2 regions of the Klebsiella variicola genome follow, and region 1 is predicted to be linked to the other one. Evidence: riboswitches for the same ligand, from Rfam matches in the RefSeq annotation. Region 1 holds a riboswitch; the other holds the start of a gene.
What was found. A riboswitch is a leader RNA that binds a small molecule or an ion and turns the genes downstream of it on or off. The one in region 1 is predicted to bind cobalamin.

Region 2: linked by a shared signal. The riboswitch ahead of SP68_RS04590 (cobyrinate a,c-diamide synthase) and the one ahead of btuB (TonB-dependent vitamin B12 receptor BtuB) in region 1 are both predicted to bind cobalamin.

What each region holds. Positions count from the first base shown of each region.
Region 1 covers NZ_CP010523.2:5,366,957-5,370,758, forward strand. The annotation lists gene murI (glutamate racemase) at 1-97, opposite strand, end outside; gene btuB (TonB-dependent vitamin B12 receptor BtuB) at 42-1,898, opposite strand; cobalamin riboswitch at 1,964-2,150, opposite strand; gene trmA (tRNA (uridine(54)-C5)-methyltransferase TrmA) at 2,265-3,365, shown strand; gene SP68_RS25075 (YijD family membrane protein) at 3,419-3,778, opposite strand; gene fabR (HTH-type transcriptional repressor FabR) at 3,794-3,802, opposite strand, start outside.
Region 2 covers NZ_CP010523.2:960,526-964,327, reverse strand. The annotation lists gene cbiB (adenosylcobinamide-phosphate synthase CbiB) at 1-308, opposite strand, end outside; gene SP68_RS04590 (cobyrinate a,c-diamide synthase) at 305-1,681, opposite strand; cobalamin riboswitch at 1,775-1,952, opposite strand; gene pocR (transcriptional regulator PocR) at 2,233-3,144, opposite strand; gene pduF (propanediol diffusion facilitator PduF) at 3,347-3,802, opposite strand, start outside.

The DNA.
Region 1 (3,802 bases):
CACCGACGCCGGAATCAAACACCAGCACGGTGGGACGTGGATCAGAAGGTGTAGCTGCCAGACAAGGTGAATTCCCGTCCTGCAGATTGGTAGCCATAAACTGTCTCGTAATCTTTATCGAACAGATTGGCTATTTTACCACGAACTGTCAGGTGTGAGGTGACGGGATACGATAAACCGACATCCCAGAGGCTCAGACCGCCCATTTTGACATCGCGCCCATTGTCGTAGTCATCATCGTAACGCTTGCCGAGGTACTGATACATCACGTTCCAGTCAAGATCGTAGATCTGTCCGGTCAGTTCATACTTCACTTGTTGCTTCGCGCGGCGATAGAGTACCTTGCCAGTATCATCATCACGCGGATCGACATACTGCAACGTCAGATGATGCTCCACCGGGCCAGTCGTCACGTTCCCCGTCCACTCCAGACCTTTAATCGTGGCTGACTTCACGTTGATATATTGATTGTTTTTATAGTCGATCAGGTTTTGAATCTCATAATGATATGCTGAGATTCGCCAATCCAGCGGCCCCGTTAGCCCGTCAATTCCGGCTTCCCACTGTTTAGATTCTTCCGGCTTCAGGTTTGGGTTGGAAGCAATGCCAGGCCCATAAAACGAAGCAAAACGCGTCGCGCCATATTGCTGACCCAGTGACGGCGCCAGGAATCCGGTACCGTAAGAGAGCGTAGCCCGGTAGCCATCAATAAACTCCCAGCCTGCCGCAGTCTGCCAAGTACCGTGCCATCCGAACTGCTCGTCATGATCCTCACGTCCGGATGCTTCCAGGGTCACACTGTCAATCTGCTGCTGCCCGGTCAGGTAAAGACCGGTGGTATCGCGTTTGTAGGCATCAGACAATGTTGTGCTACTGGAGGTGAGCTTTTCTTGCTTCCAGTCGACGCCGCCACTAATCGCCCCGTGCCCAACCTCAATGTTATTACCCCACTGGATATAGCGCTGTTCCATATCATCCAGGGTGGTGCCCGCGGCATAGCGGCCAGCGTCGCTGCTGTAGTTGTAATCTTTGATGCGCTGATAGTTAGCAATCAGCTGGGAGGAATAGATACCGGAGCTGTAACGCAGACCCGTGTCCCAGGACTGCGTGTAATTCTGTCGTTCATCATTGCCGCCAACATAGCCATACGAGCCCTGATCGTAGTCAGTATTGGCTGTGTAACCATAGCCCCGGAAGAAACCAGAGAAGTTATCGTCAAACTTATGTTGCACACCGCCCAGGAAAAGCTTGTTACGATAGCCATCACGATCGCTGTCGCCGCTGTACGGCGAATTCGGCTGGACGTTAAAACCTTTTGTGGTCTGATAAGCACCAGCTGCAGTCACTACGGTATCGCCAAAACGTTTATTAATGGCGCCGTCATAAGTCTGATAACCGTTACTCCCCATTCCGACGTTAACCTGTGAACGGTCTGAATCGGTCATAGTGATAATGTTCACCACCCCACCGATCGCTCCGGAGCCGTAGACTGCGGAGCGCGGGCCACGGATGTATTCCACCCGCTGGACCAGCGAGATAGGGATCTGACTGATATCTACGCCATTGGAGATCCCCGGACGCGCCATCGGCACACCGTCGATCAGCACCAGCACGTGACGAGCCTCCGTCCCCCGAACATACAGCGAAGCGCTCTGCCCCATGCCGCCGTTGCGGGCAATATCGACCCCAGGAAGACGACGCATGACATCGTTTAAATCTTTGGACTGCCAGCGGTCGATATCATCGCGCGTCACAATGTCGGTCGGCGCCAGCACGGTATTGACCGGCTGTTGAAAACGGTTTGCTGTCACCACTAACGTATCTGAATTGCTATCCTGCGCCCAGCCGGAAAATGCCGTGACGGATAAAGCCGTCATCAGCGAAGCTTTTTTAATCATTGTAAAAGCATCCGAAACAGAAAAAGGATGCCGCAGGTTTTATCAGTTGCTCGCGACGATAAAACCCAGTGCGACGTATTCCGGCAGGTCTTCGGGCTTGGAGGCTGTTTCAAGAAATAATGACTTCCCACGGCTAGCCGCAGTGTCTGCACCGAGTGCGCTCATTTCTCACCTTCCTTACCGCTGCGCGTCAGCCCCAGATTTCCACTGGGTTCCCTTTTAACTCACAGGACCGGTAGGCGAATGCTACAATTAGAATCATATAGATGTCCAGACTGCTAATTATATTTCCCGCCACATTCGAGGCTGGACATCCCCGGCGCTTTCCCTACAATCCCCGCGTACTTATTTTATTCAGGATGCATCATGACCCCCGAACACCTTCCTACCGAACAATACGAAGCGCAGCTGGCAGAAAAAGTCGTCCGTTTGCAAACCATGATGGCGCCTTTTGCCGCGCCGGTTCCGGAAGTGTTTCGTTCGCCGGTCAGCCACTACCGGATGCGCGCCGAGTTCCGTCTGTGGCACGATGGCGACGATCTGTACCATATTATTTTCGATCAGCAGACCCGGTCGCGGATTCGCGTTGACAGCTTTCCGGCCGCCAGCGCGCTTATCAATCAGCTGATGACCGCCATGCTGGAGGGCGTGCGCAACAATCCCGTGCTGCGCCATAAGCTGTTCCAGATTGACTATCTGACCACCCTCAGCAACCAGGCGGTCGTTTCGCTGCTGTATCATAAAAAACTCGATGATGCCTGGCGTGAGCAAGCGGAGGCGCTGCGTGACGCCCTGCGAGCCCAGGGACTCAATGTGCATCTGATTGGACGGGCGACCAAAACCAAAATCGAGCTCGATCAGGACTATATAGATGAACGTCTGCCAGTTGGCGGGCGAGAGATGATCTACCGTCAGGTGGAAAACAGCTTTACCCAGCCGAACGCGGCCATGAACATTCAGATGCTGGAGTGGGCGCTGGATGTCACCAAAGGGGCGACCGGCGACCTGCTGGAATTGTACTGCGGCAACGGTAACTTCTCGCTGGCGCTGGCGCGTAATTTTGATCGCGTGCTGGCCACCGAAATCGCCAAACCGTCAGTGGCTGCGGCGCAGTACAACATCGCCGCTAACCATATCGACAACGTGCAGATTATCCGCATGGCGGCGGAAGAGTTTACTCAGGCGATGAATGGCGTGCGGGAGTTCAACCGGCTGCAGGGTATCGATCTGCAGAGCTATCAGTGCGAGACCATTTTCGTCGATCCGCCGCGCAGCGGACTGGACAGCGAAACGGAAAAAATGGTGCAGGCCTATCCGCGCATTCTGTACATTTCATGCAACCCGGAAACTCTGTGCCGCAATCTGGAGACGTTAAGCCAGACGCACAACGTCACCCGGCTGGCGCTGTTCGACCAGTTCCCGTACACCCATCATATGGAATGCGGCGTTCTGCTGACCCGGAAATAGGCCCAAAAAAACCGGCAATGTCATATTGCCGGTTTTTTTACACCACTGGCGGCTTACTCGGCTGCCGTATTTTTGCGGTTACGCATCTTGTAGCCGATCCAGAAGACCATCGCGACGGACAGAACGGCCGGGAAGAAGTTAGAGCCGATATCCGGGTACTCCGCACGCACGACGGTGCTGTACAACAGCACCCCGAGAATAAAAAAGGCGGCGGCCAGGCCCGGAAGCCCAACGGGCATACTGCGATTCTGATAGCGCTGATGCAGACAGTAGACCGTCAGCAGCAGGGATAAAATCGGGAAGACGGAAAACGGAACTATCGAACTGAACAGCGCCGCAAAGGCGCCATTAATGGATAACCCGGCAATCAGCGCCAGCAGCAGCGTACCTTTATCTTGAACTGAGTGTTTCATTGCTCGTCCTTCACGTTATTCGGA
Region 2 (3,802 bases), 1.1 Mb from region 1:
TGTGCCAGACAGCGTCCCGCCAGCACGGTGAAGATCATCCACACCTCCACCAGCCATCCCAGCCAGGGATGGAGCCTGTGCGCCAGCGCCAGTGCGCCCCAGGCCACGCCCCATGTCAGGCCGGTCACCACCAGCCACATTACCCCGCCGCCGATGCGCAGCGCCCGGTCGCTATGGCAGACGCGCCGCACCACACGCTGGCTGACGGTGATCAGGCGACCTATCCAGCGCACCGGATGCGGCCAGTGCGGCGGATCGCCAATGAGCACATCAAGTATCCAGGCCACACACCAGGCGAGAAGAGTCATTGCGCCCTCCTTGCCGCTCGCAGCCAGTGGTTGAGCATGGTGGGGCGCTGGGCAAAGTGGACATGGAGATAGCTGGCAAAGGCGCTGCCGGACTGCCATCCTCCCGGCCACTGCTGGAGCGTCTTACCGTCTCGCTGTTTACGGCAGGCCAGTACGGCAGGGGTGGCGGGCGAAAAATCGGAGTAATGAAATTCATGGCCGCGCAGCCACTCGCCAGGAGCGGCCAGCAGCGTCTGCTGCTGCGCCTGCGCTTCGCAGTAGCCGAACCGGGTCAGACGCGTCCCCATTCGGCTGTGTCCAGGAATAATATCCGCCATGGCGTAGCGCTCGCCTCCGGTGACTTCCAGGGTCGTGCCCAGATACATCAGGCCGCCGCACTCGGCGTAGATCGCCACCCCGCGCCGGTGCGCCGCGCGAAGCTGCGCCAGCATCTCATGGTTGGCGGACAGCCCGGCCGCATGCAGCTCCGGGTAGCCGCCGCCGAGCCAGATCATCTGGCAGGCCGGCAGCTGGCGATCGCGCAGCGGGCTAAAGCGCACCATCTTCACGCCGCAGCGCGCCAGCAGCGCCAGGTTATCGGGGTAATAAAAATTGAAGGCCTCATCGTCGGCGAGGGCCAGCGTCAGTCCTTCGCCGGCGTCGGCGGCAAGCGGTTCCCCCCACTCGCCGGCCGGCATGGCGGCCAGTTCGCTGAGGGCCAGTAGCCGGTCTATGTCGAGGGTGCGCCCCAGCAGGCTGGCAAAATCCCGCCATGCCTGCTGATTGACCACCGACTCGCGGGCGGTCACCAGCCCCAGATGCCGTTCGGGCAGCGCCACGCCTTCCACGCGCGGCACATAGCCGAGCACTGGCACCTGACAGTAGCGCTCAATGGCGCTTTTCAGCAGCTGGAAGTGCGCGTCGCTGTTAACCCGATTGACGATAACGCCAGCGATGTTGAGGGCCGGATCAAAGTGTTGAAAGCCCATCACCGTGGCGGCGATGGAAGTCGACACCGCTTTGCCATCCACCAGCAAAATCACCGGGCAGCCAAGCTGTTTAGCCATCGCCGCGCTGCTGCAGTAGTTGGGGTCGATGCCGTAGCCGTCATACAGGCCCATCACCCCTTCGATAACCGCGATGTCGGCCTGCTGCAGTTGTTCGGCAAACAGCGCGTTGAGTATCGGGGCGGGAAGCATAAAGCTGTCGAGATTGCGGGAGGCGACGCCGCTGATGGCGGTGTGCCAGGCGGTGTCCAGGTAGTCTGGCCCCACTTTACAGGGTTGCACCCGCAAACCGCGCTGTTGGAGCAAGCTGAGCAGGCCAAGCGTAACGGTGGTTTTGCCACAACCGCTGCCGGTACCCGCAAGAATAAACGCACGCCTGGTTGCCATACCCTGTCCTGTTCAGGTGGTCGGGGTATAGCTGCGCGCATGCCTGGTCCTGCGACCACGCACCGCTAAGCCACCCACTTCCCACCGAAGTTGTTGGTCAGTTACCGGCAGGCAGGTCTTCTGGCTTAGCCTCGTTCTCGCCCGCCCTTCCCAATCTTTCGATCAGTGGTTTTTGCGGGGTCGTCAGCATCACAGCAGCGGGGGCTGCGGGGGATTTACACCCCCTTCCCTGACACCAAACTGGTGTCGAACCTGTCGGTTGTATTCGCCGATGCGCCATGCATCCGCGGTTAATGTTTCACGCTTACTTTTACCGCCTCATCGCCTGCAAAATGACGTCCGCGAGGTGAAGCGGTGTTGTGATATTCATCAGTCTCGTATTAACGGACACTCTATCCCATCACAAAAATAAAAACTGGTGTAGTTTATCCCTCGAATATCACTATTTTGTTGCGCTATGACAATTTATTGCTCTACTGTCGTTTTTTTCATTTTATAATGATGAAGATACTCCGGGATATCAAAAATCGGCAATAGCAAAATATTGTCATTTAAAAAGACTCAGTTTGTGATCCGGCATTAATTTGCTGACGAAATGCCTGCGGCGTTACCTGATAGGTCTGGCGAAACACTTTGCAAAAATAGCTGGTTTGCGAAAAACCTAAATTCCGCGCGATGCTGGCAATGCTCCAGTCGCTGTGGCATAGCAGCTCTTTTGCGCTCGCCATCCGCTGCTGATTGACCCAGGCGTTAAAGCCGATCCCCTGATACTTTTTAAACAGTTTGCTGAAGTAGTACGGGCTGAGATAGACGTGCGCCGCCACGTCCTCCAGACGCAGCTCATCGGAGAGATGCGCGTCGATATAGCGCAGCGCCTTCTTCATTTTGCCATCGTGCGGCGAGGCCGCCCGGCAGGCCTGCGCCGGGTCGTTCTGCGGCGGGTTATCTTTGATAACCACAAAGTTGAGCTGTTTTTTCAGGCAATTCTCGACGATCAGCTTCAGCAGATCCGCCGAAGCGATAACCCGCGAATAGTCCATCTCAGGCACATCGCGAAACGCCTGGACCAGCGCCGGATCGTCCTGCCAGCGGTCATCCACGTTCAGAATATCAACCAGTTCAATATCATTGCTCAGACGCACCTGGCCGCACAGCACGAAGCCAACGAGGTGGCCGGCGATCACCAGCGGGATGGAAAAATCAGTTAACCCCGCGTGACAGCGGTAGATACACAGCTGGTCATTTTTCGAGGCTTCCAGCCCGCCGCAGCGGTCGCTCATGCGACAGCGTCCGCTGTGCTCCGGGTGCTGACGCATGAGTTGGCAAAACGGCGTGAAATTAAACAGTTCAGAAATCTCATCACCGTGAATATTGACGACCACAACCGCCAGACTGGTGGCTTGCGCAAAATCCTGTGCGATTTTATTGATGAGTTCTGAGTTCAGGGTACTCGCAGAAATCATGATAAAACCCCTCAGTTAATTTTTTGTTATAAATAAAACATATTATTCATATTTCCCTTTTTTAGCATCAGATCCCGTCGACGATAAAAAAGTGCATTGACAATAACAAAAGTCTCCCACCCCGGGGAGACTTTTTGAGCGGTTCGTGATATCGGTTCATGAAATAGTTTTGCTATTTCAGTAATACATTTTTCACTGGATGCTAACGCGTATTTTTCTCCTCAACGCAGGTATGACAGGGAAGATTATTGGCGATGAGAAAACGATAAATTGCGGCGCCGAGGCAGGCGCCCAGCAATGGCGCGATGATGGGCACGATAAAATAGGGAATATCCCTTCCGCCAGTCATCGCGATGTCGCCCCACCCGGCGAGCCAGGCAAATAATTTCGGGCCAAAATCGCGCGCCGGGTTCATCGCAAAACCGGTAAGCGGCCCGGTCGAGGCGCCGATCACCGCTACCAGAATGCCAATCAACAGCGGCGCCAGCGGGCCCTTGGGTACGCCATTGCCATCATCGGTGAGCGCCATGATCATCCCCATCAACATCGAGGTGATCACCACCTCCACCAGCGCCGCATGCCAGATGCTGAGCTCAGGCGCCGGGTAGGTACTGAAGATACTGGCCAGCTGCAGGCTTTCCAGGCTGCCACGCACCAT